One region of the Massilia sp. 9096 genome, then DNA from elsewhere that is predicted to be linked to it. Evidence: predicted binding sites of a transcription regulator. Region 1 holds the regulator's gene; each other region holds the start of a gene.
What was found. Region 1 encodes LexA, which represses DNA repair genes until DNA is damaged. Its sites were predicted from a motif close to ACTGTATNNNNATACAGT; they were not measured.
Positions count from the first base shown of each region.

Region 1 (3,759 bases):
CGGCCGACGATCTTTTCCGCGCCGTCGCGTATCTGCGACCTGCTCCAGTCCAGGTTGATGTCGGCTTCACGCGGCGGCAAGTTGCTGTCGACCGGTTTGGTGGCCTGGATGAAGGAATGAGAGCCGACGCGGGTCACCCAGGCATCGACTTCGCGGCTCGACGAGGTCAGCGTGCCGTTCTTGAGCTCTTCGACCTTGGACAGGAAGCGCCACTTGTCGCCTTCCTTGATGGCGGGGCGCTCGGCGGTCTGGGCATGCGCCACGGCGCTTACCGCACAGGCGATAAGGACGGCGCTCACAAAGCGGGAAGGGTTCATCATTGCCTCATCAATAACGATCAAGCAAGTATAGAGTCGCAAAGCGAAGGCGTGTGTACCGTATTGTTTCCGGATGCATAAGTTGACGTCCGATAAATACTGACGGCACCATTGCTGGCGCGTAAGATAGCCGCACACTCGCATTTCCTTGAATTATGCTCAAACGCAAAACCGCCATGAAGACAGTCCTGTTGTGCGCCGCGCTCCTGCTGTGCGGCACTGCCTCGGCCGACGAGTTGTCCGACGCCGACGCCCTGTTCGCCAAGAAGGCTTATCCCGAAGCGTTGCAGAAGTACACCAAACTGGCCAACGCCGGCAACGTGATGGCCCAGCAGCACTTGGGCGAGATGTATTTTTACGGCGAAGCCGGCGCGGTCGACGCCGACAAGGCGGCGCTGTGGTGGGGCAAGGCGGCGGCGAAGGGCAACAAGGTGGCGATCGCCTCGCTCGACATGATGAAAAAGCGCGGCGAGCATCGCGCCGACATCGACTACTGGCTCACGCAATACGACGGCGCCGACCTGAGCGGCGGCGCTTACCGCTGCCCGGCGCCGCGCTTTCCCTCGGTGTCGAAGGTGAACGAAGACATCGAGCGCTACAGCGCCAAGATGAAGGATTGGGAAGCCTGCCACAACCGCGCGGTCGTCCACCTCAACGAATCCCTGCCGCTGACCAAACTGATTCCCAAGGATATCGCGCCGCTGCTGACCAAGGAAGAAACCGAGCGCGCCGAGGCGCACCTGAAGGACGTCGGCGAGCGCGCTGCCGAGGACATCAAGGTCGCCGGCAACATGGTGCTGGCCGATTACAATGCCTGGCGCATTGCGACCGAGAGCTGGGTCAAGGAACACAACGACATCGTCAACAGCGCACCGCCGCCCGACGTCGACGCCAAGCGTTGATCGCGCTGCGCTGTGCCCTGCAAACCACAACGGCCCGCGGTTAGCGGGCCGTTGTCGTTGTACGCGTTATAACTATGCGTCATACGCCGGCATGGGGCCGGCGCGGCTGCGGCCTGAATACCGCTCAGTGCCAGGAGCGCAGCAGGCCGACCGCCAGGCCCTCGAGCGCAAACTCGTCGGTTTGCGGATTGACGGTGATGATGGAGAACTCCGGATTTTCCGGCAGCAGCTCGATGGTCGCACCGGTCTTGCGGTAGCGCTTGACGGTGACTTCTTCGCCGATGCGCGCGACGACGATCTGGCCGTTCTTGGCCGAATCGACCTTCTTGACGGCGAGGAAATCGCCATCGCAGATGCCGGCGTCGCGCATCGACCAGCCCTTGACCTTCAGCAGGAAGTCGGGCTTGCTCGAGAACATGGCCGGGTCGACCGAATAATTGGCCTCGACGTGTTCCTGGGCCAGGATCGGCGAACCTGCGGCCACGCGGCCGACCAGGGGCAGGGACATCAGGTGCGGCGGCGGCATCATGGGCAGCGGCGCCGGGGCGGCTTCGGCGGCCGGGCCGACCAGGCGGATACCGCGCGAGGTGCCCGGCGAAATCTCGATGGCGCCTTTGCGCGCCAGGGCTTGCAGGTGCTCCTCGGCGGCGTTGGCCGAGCGGAAGCCAAGTTCCTGCGCGATTTCGGCGCGGGTCGGCGGGAAGCCGGTGTTGTCGATGGCTTCCTTGATCAGGTTGAGAATCTGTTCTTGCCGTGCAGTGAGCTTCAGCATGGGGGTTTGCTTTCGTTGGATCTGGACAAGCTGTATTTTTGTACAGTATGGCGCGGCGCGCAAGGGGCAGCACGGGTTTTCGTGGTTTTTTTTGACCTAAAGACAAAAGGGCGTAATCGGGATGGCATATCCACAAAGCATTTGGGCCTTGACGTTTTTTGCGTTATAATGTCGGGCTTTCCCTTCCCACACTCGTCCTGACGCCGAGGTGGGCATCTGTTTAAACGTCCTCAAGGAGTGTTATATGCGTCATTATGAAATCGTGTTTATCGTCCACCCGGACCAAAGCGAGCAAGTTCCGGCGATGATCGAGCGCTACAAGACCACGGTCACCTCGCGCGGCGGCAACATCCACCGCGTCGAAGACTGGGGCCGCCGCCAGATGGCTTACCAGATCGACAATCTGCCGAAGGCACATTACATCTGCATGAACATCGAGTGCGACAACGAGACCCTGGTCGAGCTGGAAACCGCATTCAAATTCAATGATGCCGTGCTGCGTCACCTGACCGTCAAGACGAAGAAGGCCGAAACCGCCCCGTCGCCGATGATGAAGTCGGTCCAGCGCGAAGACGCCGCCAAGAGCCACCGCGCCGAGCAGGCAGCTGCTCCGGCCGCCAACGCTTAATTCTCGCTCATTTCGATTAGCGAGCGCGAAAGGGCAGTGAACGAGCTGTTGCTGGTCGCAAGCATCGCCGAACGCGATACCCTGCGCTACACCCCGGCCGGCATCCCCATCGTCAGCGGCACCCTGCAGCACGGGTCGCAGCAGATGGAAGCGGGATTGGAACGGTCGGTCGAGTTCGAGATCGCGGCGGTCGCCGCCGGAGAAATCTCCGGCCGGTTCGCCAGCGCCGAACTCGGCGCGGTGCACCGCTTCAAGGGGTTTTTGGCGCGCAAGAACCGCAACAGCAAAGCCCTTGTGTTTCACATCATTGATTTCAGTGGCGTCGCTTAAATAAAGCGCGCACGTTTTTAGATACAGGAGCCTCAAATGGCATTCGGTAAAAAGTTCGACAAAAACAAAGCCAAAGAAAAACTCAAGCGCAAACAGCAGAACCCGCTGTTCAAGCGCAAGAAGTTCTGCCGCTTCACCGCTGCAGGCGTGGAACAGGTTGACTACAAAGACGTCGACACCCTGAAGGACTTCATCCAGGAAAACGGCAAGATCATGCCGGCTCGCCTGACCGGCACCAAGGCGCACTACCAGCGCCAAGTGGACACCGCGATCAAGCGCGCACGTTACCTGGCCCTGCTGCCGTACACCGACCTGCACAACGCTTAATCGGCGTCGTCCGCGTACACAAGCATCGTCAGATTACTGGAGAAAATAAATGCAAGTTATCCTTCTGGAAAAAGTCGTCAACGTCGGCAACCTGGGCGACGTCGTCAAGGTCAAGGACGGTTACGCACGTAACTTCCTGATCCCGCAAAAAATGGCCCGCCGCGCCACCCAGGCTGCCGTGGCCGAGTTCGAAGTCAAGCGCGCCGAACTGGAAAAAGCCGCCGCCGAGAAGCTGGGCGCTGCCCAGGCACAAGGCGAGAAGCTGAGCGGCATGACCGTCACCATCGCCCAGAAAGCCGGCGTGGACGGCCGCCTGTTCGGTTCGGTGACCAACTTCGACATCGCCGAAGCCCTGACCAAGCAAGGTTTCGCCGTCGAAAAGGCGCAAGTGCGTCTGCCGACCGGTCCGCTGAAGACCACCGGCGAGCACCCGGTTTCGGTCGCTCTGCACACCGACGTCGTGGTTGATGTCACCGTCGCAGT
Region 1 is NZ_JQNN01000001.1:2,822,564-2,826,322, reverse strand. Features, by position in the region: gene FA90_RS12075 (hypothetical protein) at 1-320, opposite strand, end outside; gene FA90_RS12070 (sel1 repeat family protein) at 494-1,219, shown strand; gene lexA (transcriptional repressor LexA) at 1,344-1,991, opposite strand; gene rpsF (30S ribosomal protein S6) at 2,236-2,619, shown strand; gene priB (primosomal replication protein N) at 2,656-2,949, shown strand; gene rpsR (30S ribosomal protein S18) at 2,986-3,276, shown strand; gene rplI (50S ribosomal protein L9) at 3,326-3,759, shown strand, end outside.

Region 2 (3,759 bases), 810 kb from region 1:
TCGCCGTCGCGCGAGCCGAAGTTGCCCTGGCCGTCGATCAGCGGGTAGCGCAGCGAAAAGTCCTGGGCCATGCGCACCAGCGCGTCGTAGACCGACTGGTCGCCGTGCGGGTGCAGTTTACCGAGCACGTCGCCGACCACGGCCGCCGATTTGCGCGGCTTGGCAGTCGGGCCCAGGCCCAGTTCGTGCATCGCGTACAGGATGCGGCGCTGGACCGGCTTCTGGCCGTCGGCCACGTCCGGCAGCGCGCGGCCTTTCACGACCGAGACCGCGTAGTCGAGGTAGGCGCGTTCGGCGAAGGTGGACAGGGTGAGCGTCTCGCCGGCGTCGCCGGCGGGCTCGTTTTGTTGTTCGAAGAGGTTCGCTTGCGTCATGGTTCAGTTTGGTTCAGATGTCCGCTTCGGTCTCGTTGCCGTGTTCTTCCAGCCAGGCGCGGCGGGCGGCGGCTTCGCCTTTACCCATCAGCATGTTGAAGCGCGCCGAGGACTCTTGCAGGTTGTAGTCGCCGAAGGCCACCGGCAGCAGGCGCCGGGTGTCCGGGTTCATCGTGGTTTCCCACAGCTGCTCGGCGTTCATCTCGCCCAGGCCCTTGAAGCGCGAGATACCCCAGCTGCCTTGCTTCAAGCCTTCTTTCTTCAGCTTGTCTTCGATGGCCAGCAGTTCGCCGTCGTCCAGGGCGTACAGCTTCTGGATCGGCTTCTTGCCGCGCGCCGGCACGTCGACGCGGTACAGCGGCGGACGCGCGACGCACACGTGGCCGTTGCGGAACAGGGCCGGGAAGTGCTTGAAGAACAGCGTCAGCAGCAGGACCTGGATGTGCGAGCCGTCGACGTCCGCATCGGACAGGATGCAGATTTTGCCGTAGCGCAGGCCGGTCAGGTCCGGATTGTCGTCCTGGCCGTGCGGGTCGACGCCGATCGCCACCGCGATGTCGTGGATCTCGTTGTTGGCGAACAGGCGGTCGCGGTCGGTTTCCCAGGTGTTGAGCACCTTGCCGCGCAGCGGCAGGATCGCCTGGTATTCCTTGTCGCGGCCCATCTTGGCCGAGCCGCCGGCCGAGTCGCCCTCGACCAGGAACAGTTCGTTGCGCGTGATGTCGGTCGATTCGCAATCGGTGAGCTTACCCGGCAGGACGGCCACGCCCGAAGATTTCTTTTTTTCGACTTTCTGTAGCGAGCGCAGGCGCGATTGGGCCTGCTTGATCACGAGTTCGGCCAGCTTGCGGCCGTATTCGACGTGCTGGTTCAGCCACAGCTCGAGCGGCGGTTTGGTGAACGTCGAAACCAGCTTGACGGCGTCGCGCGAATTCAGGCGCTCCTTGGTCTGGCCCTGGAATTGCGGGTCCAGCACCTTGGCCGACAGCACGAACGAGACGCGCGCGAACACGTCTTCGGGCAGCAGCTTGACGCCTTTCGGCAGCAGCGAGTGCATCTCGACGAAGTTTTTCACGGCGCCGAACAGGCCGTCGCGCAGGCCGGATTCGTGGGTGCCGCCGCTCGGGGTCGGGATCAGGTTGACGTAGGATTCGCGCACCACGGCGCCTTCCTCGGTCCAGGCCACGACCCAGGCCGCGCCTTCGCCTTCGGCAAAGCCGTCGTCGCCGCCGGCCGCGTACTGCGCGCCTTCGAACAGCGGGATCAGCGTCTGGCCGTTGTTGGCGGTCTGCGCCAGCGCTTCGGTCAGGTAGCCGCGCAGGCCTTCGTCGTAGCGCCAGGTCTGGACGTCGCCGGTCTTTTCGTTCTTGAGGGTGACGGTCACGCCCGGCAGCAGCACGGCCTTCGAGCGCAGCAGGCGCTGCAGCTCGGCCATCGGGATGTTGGGCGAATCGAAGTATTTGCCGTCCGGCCAGGCGGTGACGCGCGTGCCGTTCTTCTTGCCGCCGCGTTCCGCCGGCGCGGAGCTCAGGGGTTCGACCACGTCGCCGGCTTCGAAGGCCAGCTTGTGCATGCCGTTGCCCTGGTCATCCTTGCGCCAGACGGTGATTTCCAGGCGCTTGGACAGCGCATTGGTGACGGACACGCCGACGCCGTGCAGGCCGCCCGAGAACGCATAGGCGCCGCCCGAACCCTTGTCGAACTTGCCGCCCGCGTGCAGGCGCGTGAAGACGATCTCGACGGTCGAGACGCCTTCTTCCGGGTGGACGCCGACCGGGATGCCGCGGCCGTCGTCCTCGACCGTGACCGAGCCGTCGGCGTTCACCGTCACGTCGATGTTCTTGCAGTGGCCACCCAGCGCCTCGTCGGAGGCGTTGTCGATCACTTCCTGGATGATGTGCAGCGGATTTTCCGTGCGGGTGTACATGCCCGGACGCTGCTTGACGGGCTCCAGTCCCTTGAGGACACGGATGGATGATTCGCTGTAATCGGTCGGATTCTTTTTGGTGGCCATGCTGGATATTCAATCAATCGAATGCTGCGCATTCTATCTTGTCGCGCGGAAATGGGAACGTCAAAAAATGAGGCACCGGGCCGTCTTGGCGGCTATGCAACGTGGTTCGACGCGATAAGACTGTATGGAAATACAGTATTTTTGCCTGTCGGGCGCAAGTTTGCAAGCGATGAATGTGCGTTTTCTCAAGGTTGTCACGAATGCGCACGGGCTCGGGCGCACTCTGCAAGATGGGGGCGAAGCGCGTTGCCGCAAGTTTTCACGGCCCTGTCACCGCTGCCGGGATGCCATTTTTTCGATTCCGAATCGTGCGCGGCCATGGCAGGGCTATATTTAAATCATGGCAGAGGACAACGCAGACGACAATGGCAGCGCCGACAAGGCCGGCCCGCCACGCGTGCCCGACCGGCGCGCCGGCGGCGGCGCTTCGCGCTATCTGCGTCCGGGCGACACGCCCTGGAGCCTGGCCGGCCGCGTGCTGCGCTCGCGCTGGCGCGCACTCGGTGACCGCCTCGGCCGCGACTTCATGCGGCGCACGCTGCGCATCGGCGTCTCGGCGCGCATCTACCACCCCGAGCCGGGCGCCGTCGGCCTGCGCAGCAAGAACCTGCAGTACCTGGAAGAGTCGATCGCGCAATGGGTGATGTCGCGCGACGTGCTGGTCTTCATGGTGCCGACCGTGAACACCAGCGGGCTGCTTCATCCTAGCAACATCACGCTGCGCCACTACGCGCGCCACCTGGACGGTCTGGTGCTGCAGGGCGGGGCCGACGTCTCGCCGACGACCTATGCCGAATCGCCGAGCCGCCCCGAATGGAGCGGCGACCGCGCGCGCGACGTGTACGAGCTCGAGCTGCTGCACGAATTCGTCGAAGCCGGCAAGCCGGTGCTGGGCATCTGCCGCGGTTGCCAGCTGATCAACGTCGCGTTCGGCGGCACGCTGTACCAGGACGTCGCGACCGACCTGCCCGGGGCCCAGGCCCATGTACACGAGGATTACGACGCGCACCGGCATGCGATCGTGTTCCCGCCCGGTTCCTCGCTGGGCAAGATGTTTCCCGACCAGCGGCGGCCGACCGTCAATTCGATCCATCACCAGGCCGTGAAGGACCTGGGACGCGACATCCTGGTCGAGGCGATGTCGGATCCGGATGGGGTGGTCGAGGCGATCCGTTACCAGCGTGCGCCGTTCGTGATGGGGCTGCAGTGGCATCCGGAGTTTCATCGTGCCAAGGGGACGGCGCTGCTGGATTGCACGCCGGTGCTGGATGCGTTCTTGCGAGCGGCGCGTGAAACCCGGTTGTAAAACGTACCTGATCAGGATGTTTATTTTCTTTCTCACAACATCATGTGATAAGATTAATATCCTCG
Region 2 is NZ_JQNN01000001.1:3,633,932-3,637,690, reverse strand. Features, by position in the region: gene parC (DNA topoisomerase IV subunit A) at 1-374, opposite strand, end outside; gene FA90_RS15565 (DNA topoisomerase IV subunit B) at 388-2,388, opposite strand; gene FA90_RS15560 (gamma-glutamyl-gamma-aminobutyrate hydrolase family protein) at 2,729-3,694, shown strand.
Region 2: the regulator LexA is predicted to act here: its motif matches at 2,508-2,525, upstream of FA90_RS15565 (DNA topoisomerase IV subunit B).

Region 3 (3,759 bases), 150 kb from region 1:
GCGCGCGCCAGCCGAAGCGACCCAGCATGAAACCGCTGTCCCAGCCCCAGGCATCGGCCACCATCAGCACCGGCGGCGCGGCGTAGGCGGTGAGCGTGCCGCCGATCGAGACGTTCACGAACAGCACGCCCAGCGCCGCGTACTTCAGCCATTCCGGCATCCCCTGGCGGAACACCAGCGGCGCCAGCGACAGCGCCGCCAGCGTCATCGCGGCCGGCTCGGTGATGAGCGAGCCGGCGAGGGGCACCAGCGCCAGGCCGAGCCAGGTCAGCGCCATCTCGATGCGCACCCCGGCCACGCGCACGCAGACGCGCGCGAGCATATGCAGCAGCGCGCGCACGGCCTCGAGCACCGGACGCGAGGCCGCCACCACCATCACCACGAACACGAACAGCGGCTCGCCGTACTGGCGCGACTCGGCGTAGTCGATCGCCGCGCCGCCGCTGTCGACCAGCGCCATCGCCGCGATCAGCACGCAGGCCCAGAAGCCGAACACGACTTCGACCTCGCCCAGCAGGTGGAACAGCCCGGCGTGGCGCGGATGGCGGTGCGCCAGCACCTCGAACAGGTGGGTGGCGAAGGTGTGCACCAGGGCGAGCGCGAACAGGACCAGGCCGATGGTCTGCATGGTCGTGGTCATGCGGCGGCGGCTCCGTTTGGTTTGTCGTGGCGGTTGCGGATGTGAGTCATGATAGGAAACAACAATGTAAATATCGCTATTATTTCATTGATTGGCAGCCTGCGTAGCCGTGCTCGTGCATATGGCCCCTGCACCGCGCATGCCGCCAGCATGATCCGCGCGGTCATTGTTTGTCTCAACACCCGTCGCGCCGGCGTTTTTCGTGAAAAGCTCATGCATTTGCGCAATTTCAGTCAACGTCATGTGAGGGTGGAATGCTTAACGCTTTATTGGCGATGTTTGGAACGCTGGCGATCCTGGTCAGTATCGTGGCAAAGCTCGTCTGGCTGCGCGCTGGAGCGAAGCCGAACGACATCGCCAGTCCGGACAAGCCGGAAAATACGCTGCCGGCATTCACTTCCGTGCGTAGCGATCGCGCCGGTCGCCGGGTGCAAAGGCGCGCACGGCAAGCGTCCTTGCGCAGGCAAGTACCTTGCGTGAGCACAAAACCGGTCTGCTCAGCCCAGCATTCCAAAAGATAAACCTTGCCAAAACATGATGATGCGAGTACTGTATAAACATACAGTATTGCTTTGCATCATCTATGAATTGCTCAGAGTCTACATCTGCGCCGGAGTCCTTGCACCCGTCGCTCTGGCGCGCCTCGCAACTGGCGCGCGCCGGCATGCGCTGCGTCGATACCGGCCACCCCGCGCTCTCGGCCCAGCTGCCGGGCGGCGGCTGGCCGACCGGCGCGCTGGTCGATCTGCTGCTGCAGCAGCCCGGCATCGGCGAGATGCGCCTGCTGCGCCCGGCCCTGGCCGCGGTCGCCAAGCGCCGCATCGTGCTGCTGCAGCCGCCGCATCCGCCGCAGGCGCTGGCGCTGGCCGCGCTTGGGGTAGCGCCGTCGCAGCTGCTCTGGCTGCGCGCCAACCGCACGGCCGACGTGCTGTGGGCCGCCGAGCAGGTCTTGCGCAGCGGCAGTTGCGGCGCCTTGCTGTGCTGGCAAAACCAGATTCGCAGCGACGCCCTGCGCCGCCTGCACCTGGCGGCCCAGTACGGCGAGACCCTGTTCTTCATGCTGCGTCCGCTGGCGGCCGGCCAGGACGCCTCGCCGGCGCCGCTGCGCTTGGCGCTGCGGCCGCAGGCCGGCGGCATCGAGATCGATTTCGTCAAACGCCGGGGACCGCAGCGCGATGCGCCGCTGTTCCTCCCATTGTCTTCCTACCTGTCCTATCGCCATGCGTCTGTGGATCGGCCTGCACCTGCCCCGGTTGTCGCTCGAGGTCTTCAGCCCCAGCTGGTGCACTGACGCCGGCGGCGTCGTGCTCGAGCATGAACGGGTGCTGGCCGCGTCTCCGTGCGCGCGCGCGGCCGGCGTCCAGATCGGCATGCGCCGCGGCGGCGTGCTGATGCTGATGCCCGAGGCGCAGCTGCACGAGCGCGCGCCCGAGCGCGAGGCCGAGGCGCTGTTCGCGGTGGCGCTGGCGCTGCTGCAATTCACGCCGCAGGTGGCCGAAGCGGAGGAAGCGACATTGCTGCTCGACGTCGGCGCCAGCCTGCGCCTGTTCGGCGGCGTGCGCGCGCTGTGCCGGCGCATCCTGGCGGTCGTGGCGGCGCTCGGTTTTTCCGCCACGCTGTCCTGCTCGCCCACCGCGCGCGGCGCCTGGCTGCTCGCGCGCGCGGGGGCGGGCGGACACGCTCGTGCGGGCGCGAACGCGCGCGCGATCGCGGGCCGGCCGCTGCGTATGACTTCGCTGGCGCGCCGCCTCGACCGGCTGCCGGTCACGCTGGCGCCGCCGGCGCGCCCGTTCGCCGACTGGTTCGAGGGCCTGGGCTGCCGCACGCTGGGCGAGCTGCAGCGCCTGCCGCGGCCCGGCCTGCAGCGGCGCTGCGGCCGCGCGCTGCTCGACCTGCTCGACGCCGCCTATGGCCTGGCGCCCGAGCTGCACGAATGGATCGAGGCGCCGGAAGCCTTCCATGCGCGCCTGGAACTGTTCGACCGCATCGACGACGCCGAGCTGCTGCTCGAGGGCGGCCGGCGCCTGCTGCTGCAGCTGGTCGGCTGGCTGGTCGCGCGCCAGCTGGCGGTCGAGCGCATCGTGCTCAAGCTCGAGCACGAGCGCGGCCGCATCGCGCGTCCGCCCACTTGCGTCGAAGTCGCGCTGGCCGAGCCGGCCTGGCGCGACGAGCACCTGGTGCGCCTGCTCAAGGAACGCCTGGCCAAGCTGGCGCTGGACGCGCCGGTGATCGGCCTGGCGCTGGAAGCGCAGCAGGTGCAGCCGATGGCGCCCGTGAGCGATTCGCTGTTTCCCGAGCCGGGCGGCAGCGAGGAAGACCGGGTGCGCATGCTGGAGCTGCTGATCGCGCGCCTCGGCCCCGACAACGTGCTGCAGGCCGTGCCCAGCGCCGATTATCGGCCCGAGCAGGCCAATGTGTGGGTGCCGGTGCAGTCGCAATCGCAAACCCGCATCCGCGACAAGGCCGGCAACGCCCAGCTCCCGCCCGACGGTATGACGCTGCCGCGCCCGACCTGGCTGCTGGCCAAGCCGATCGCCCTGCTGATGCGCGAGCACCGGCCGTTCTACGGCTCGCCGCTGCGCATGGCTTCCAACCCCGAGCGCATCGAGGCCGGCTGGTGGAACGGTCCGGAAACACGCGATTACTTCATCGCCGAGGGCAGGGATCACACGCTGTATTGGGTGTACCGCGAGCGCATCGGCGCCGACGATGCGGAGCCGCGGTGGTTCTTGCATGGCCTGTTCGGCTAGCTTTGCCGCTTCCCCACCTGCGCATGCTGCTCGCCCAACTCCCCCGCAATCGTCGGAATCAGCTCGGATACGGTCGGGTGAATCGCCATCACCTGGTCAGCTGCTTGCAGCTCATCCCGCCAGCCATCGCGGCCAGCACCATGTGCACGGCCTCGTCGCCGCCCGGGCCGAGGATGGCGGCGCCGAGGATCTCGTCCGTGTGGGCATCGGCGACGATGCGCATCGAGCCCTGCGCTTCGCCTTTCTCGACGGCGCGTCCGACCCGCGTCATCGCCCGCTTGCCGACGCGCACGGCGCGGCCCTGCGCCAGCGCCTGTTCCTCGCTCAAGCCGACCCGTCCCAGCGGCGGATCGATGTACAGCGCATACA
Region 3 is NZ_JQNN01000001.1:2,972,154-2,975,912, reverse strand. Features, by position in the region: gene FA90_RS12720 (putative Na+/H+ antiporter) at 1-640, opposite strand, end outside; gene imuA (translesion DNA synthesis-associated protein ImuA) at 1,224-1,931, shown strand; gene FA90_RS12710 (DNA polymerase Y family protein) at 1,861-3,390, shown strand; partial or broken gene FA90_RS12705 (FAD-containing oxidoreductase) at 3,387-3,759, opposite strand, start outside.
Region 3: the regulator LexA is predicted to act here: its motif matches at 1,189-1,206, upstream of imuA (translesion DNA synthesis-associated protein ImuA).

Region 4 (3,759 bases), 1.1 Mb from region 1:
TGCTGGACAGCGGCCACGGCGTGGCGCAGGATCCGGCGGCCGCGCTCGACTGGTACCGCAAGGCCGCCGAGCAGGGCCACCTGCGCGCCCAGTTCGACCTGGCGCTGCGCTACGAGAACGGGCAGATGAGCGGCCAGACGGGCGGGCAGACAGGTCGGGCCGGCGTCAAGCAGGACCTGGTGCAGGCGCGCTACTGGTACCGCCAGGCCGCCGACCAGGATTACGCGCCGGCCCAGTACGCGCTGGGCCAGCTGCTCGACCGCGACGACAGCGGCACGGTCGACCCGCGCCAGGCCTACGACTGGTATCGGCGCGCCTCCGACCAGGGCCATGCGCTGGCCCAGTTCGCGCTCGGGCTGCGCTACGACAGCGGCCACGGCATCGGGCGCGACTACGAAGCCGCCCATTTCTGGTACCTGTGCGCAGCGCGCCAGGGCCATGCGCGCGCCCAGTTCAACATCGGGGTGATGTACGCCTCGGGCCAGGGTGTGGTGCGCGACCTGGTCGAAGCCTATGCGTGGCTGCACCGCGCCGGCGCGGCCGGGCTGGCGGCGGCCAACAGCTACATCCAGCGCGTCGCCGCGCGCATGGAGCCGGCGCTGCTGGCGCAGGCGCACCGCCATGTGGGAGCGGCATGATCGAGTTGGGGGAGCTGCGGCCGACGATGGCCGGCGTGCTCGTCACCGGCCCGTACGTGGCGCTGCGCGGCATCCACCGCCTGCTTGCCACCACCTTTGCCGGCTAGGCCAGCATCCGGTTGGTGAAGCCGCCGATCGCCTGGCCGATGGTGCTGGGGGCGCTGACGTGCGGGCAGTGGCCGACGTTGTCGACGATTTCCAGGGTGGCGTTGGGCAGGTGGCGCAGCATGTAATCGCCGACTGCGCGCGGTGCGATCAAGTCGTCGCTCGATTGCAGGATCAGTGCCGGCACGGTCGACTTGGGCAGGTCGGCGCGGTGGTCGGCATAGAAGGTCGCGCGAGCGAACTGGCGCGCGATGGCCGGGTCGTTGTTGCGGAAGCTGCGCGCCAGTTCGCGGCCCAGCTCGGGGCGGTCGGGCGCGCCCATGATGGCCGGCGCCAGGTAATTGGCCCAGTCGACGAAGTTCGAGTCCATCAGCGACAGCAGCTCGTCGAGCTCGTCGCGCGTGAAGCCGCCGGTGTAGTCGCCGTCGTTGATGAAGGACGGCGAGGGGCCGACCATGACCTGGGCCGCGAATCTGCCGGGCGCGTCGATCGTCGCCAGCAGGCCGATCATGGCGCCGACCGAATGCCCGACCAGCACCACCGGGCCGTCCGCGTAGACGTCGGCGATCTCGATCAGGTCCTGGGCATAGCCGTGCAGGCTGGCGTATTTGCTGCGGTCGTAGGCGAGGCGGTCGGATTCGCCGCTGCCGACCAGGTCGTAGGTGATGATCCGGTAACGTGATGCGAAAACCTGTGCAAGCGAATGCCACATGGTCTGGTCGCAACCGAAGCCATGCGTGAAGATCACGGTGGCGGGACCGGCGCCGGCGCCGGCAATGTGGACGTTGTTGCGGATTTGAATGGACATCAACTCTCCGGCAGGATTCGCTGCCAATGTTACAGCAGATGCAATGATCGCCGTAACGCCCGATCCTTTCAAGGTTTTGTTGCCCGTAGCATACATGTTAACCGCATTTTTGTGGCGAATGTTCGGCCTGTCCGCCCTTTGACCCGGCGCTGTGCGTACGCGCACGGTCGACGGCGAGGCGGCTGCGATATACTGTTGTTTTATACAGTATGCGGTTGCTGACTGTTCGATGGAACTCAAAGACAAGCTCGAGATCCTGGCCGATGCCGCCAAGTACGACGCCTCCTGTGCCAGCAGCGGTGCGCCCAAGCGCGACTCGGTCGACAAGGACGGCCTGGGCGCGACCACCGGCATGGGCATCTGCCACAGCTACACGCCGGACGGCCGCTGCGTCTCGCTGCTCAAGATCCTGCTCACCAATTTCTGCGTGTACGACTGCCAGTACTGCGTCAACCGGCGTAGCTCGAACGTGCCGCGCGCGCGTTTTTCGGTCGACGAGGTGGTCAAGCTGACCCAGGATTTTTACCTGCGCAACTACATCGACGGCCTGTTCCTGAGCTCGGGCATCATCCAGTCGAGCGACTACACGATGGAGCAGCTGGTCGAGGTCGCGCGCCGCCTGCGCGAGGAGCACCAGTTCCGCGGCTACATCCACCTCAAGACGATTCCCGACGCCGATCCGCGCCTGATCGAGCTGGCCGGCAAATACGCCGACCGCCTGTCCGTGAACATCGAGCTGCCGACCCAGGACAGCGTGACGCGCCTGGCGCCGGAAAAGAACGTGCACACGATCAAGCTGGCGATGGGTTCGATCCGCACCAAGCTCGACGAAAAGGACGATCACCCGAAGGCGCCGGTGTTTGCGCCGGCCGGCCAGAGCACGCAGATGATCGTTGGCGCCGACGCCAGCGACGACCACACCATCCTGAGTACGTCCCAGACGCTGTACGGCAGCTACAAGCTCAAGCGCGTGTATTACTCGGCGTTCAGCCCGATCCCGCAGAGTCCGTCGAGCGTGCCCTCGGCGCCGCCGCCGCTGCTGCGCGAGCACCGCCTGTACCAGGCCGACTTCCTGATGCGCGGCTACGGCTTCACCGCCGGCGAAATCATGCCGGAAGCGGGCAACCTGGCGCTCGACATCGACCCCAAGCTGGCCTGGGCGCTGGCCAACCGCGCGCACTTCCCGCTCGACCTGAACCGCGCGGACGAAGCCATGATCGCGCGCGTGCCGGGCATCGGCCTGCGCTCGGCCAAGCGCCTGATCGACCTGCGCCGGCTGCGCCGCATCCGCTGGGAAGATCTGTCGCGCCTGCGCTGCAGCCTGAAAAAGCTGGCGCCCTTCGTCGTCACCGCCGACTACAAGCCGGCGCAAGGCATGGCCTCGTCCGAACACCTGCGCCGCAACATGGCCGACGCGCCGCAGCAGATGAACCTGTGGCCGGAACTGCAGGCGGCATGAGCGGCGGGTCGGCAGCGCAACGGGTACTTCAGGGCCAGGCGCTGCCGGTCGAGAACTTCGCGCAGTGGCGCGACGCCGCGCGCGACCTGCTGATGCACGGCGTCGCGCCCGAGCAGGTCACCTGGGGGGCGCCGCAGCGCGATGACCTGCTGGCCGGCGACCTGTTCTCGAGTGCGCCGCCGCCTGCCGCGCCCTCGCATAATGTGCCCACACCGCCGGCCTCGGCGCAAGACGCGCCGACCAGGCCCGCGCCGCACATCCCGCGTTCGTTCATGGAGATGCTGCAATCGGCCGCCTGCTGCCGCGTGCCCGACCGCTGGGCCTTCCTGTACCGCGTGATCTGGCGCTGGACCCAGGGCGAGCACGACGTGCAATCGCCGGCCGACGAAGACGGCGCGCGCCTGAACGGCATGGTCAAGGCGGTGCGTCGCGAGGAGCACGACATGCATGCCTACATCCGATTCCGCGAACGTCCCATCGAGGCCGGCGCGCCGCGCTTCGTCGCCTGGTACGAGCCGCGCCACGACGTGCTGCCGCAGGTCGCCGAACATTTCGCCAGGCGCATGGGCAAGGTCAGCTGGATGATCGCCACGCCCGAGGCCAGCGTGCTGTGGGACGGCCAGACGCTGCACGAGACCGGGCCGCTGGCGCACAATGCCCAGGAGCTGGAAGACGACGGCGAGGCGCTGTGGCTGACCTATTACCGCAGCATCTTCAACCCGGCGCGCCTGAACGCCGGCATCATGCAC
Region 4 is NZ_JQNN01000001.1:3,895,964-3,899,722, reverse strand. Features, by position in the region: gene FA90_RS16840 (tetratricopeptide repeat protein) at 1-638, shown strand, start outside; gene FA90_RS16835 (alpha/beta fold hydrolase) at 742-1,551, opposite strand; gene FA90_RS16830 (putative DNA modification/repair radical SAM protein) at 1,781-3,010, shown strand; gene FA90_RS16825 (UdgX family uracil-DNA binding protein) at 3,007-3,759, shown strand, end outside.
Region 4: the regulator LexA is predicted to act here: its motif matches at 1,743-1,760, upstream of FA90_RS16830 (putative DNA modification/repair radical SAM protein).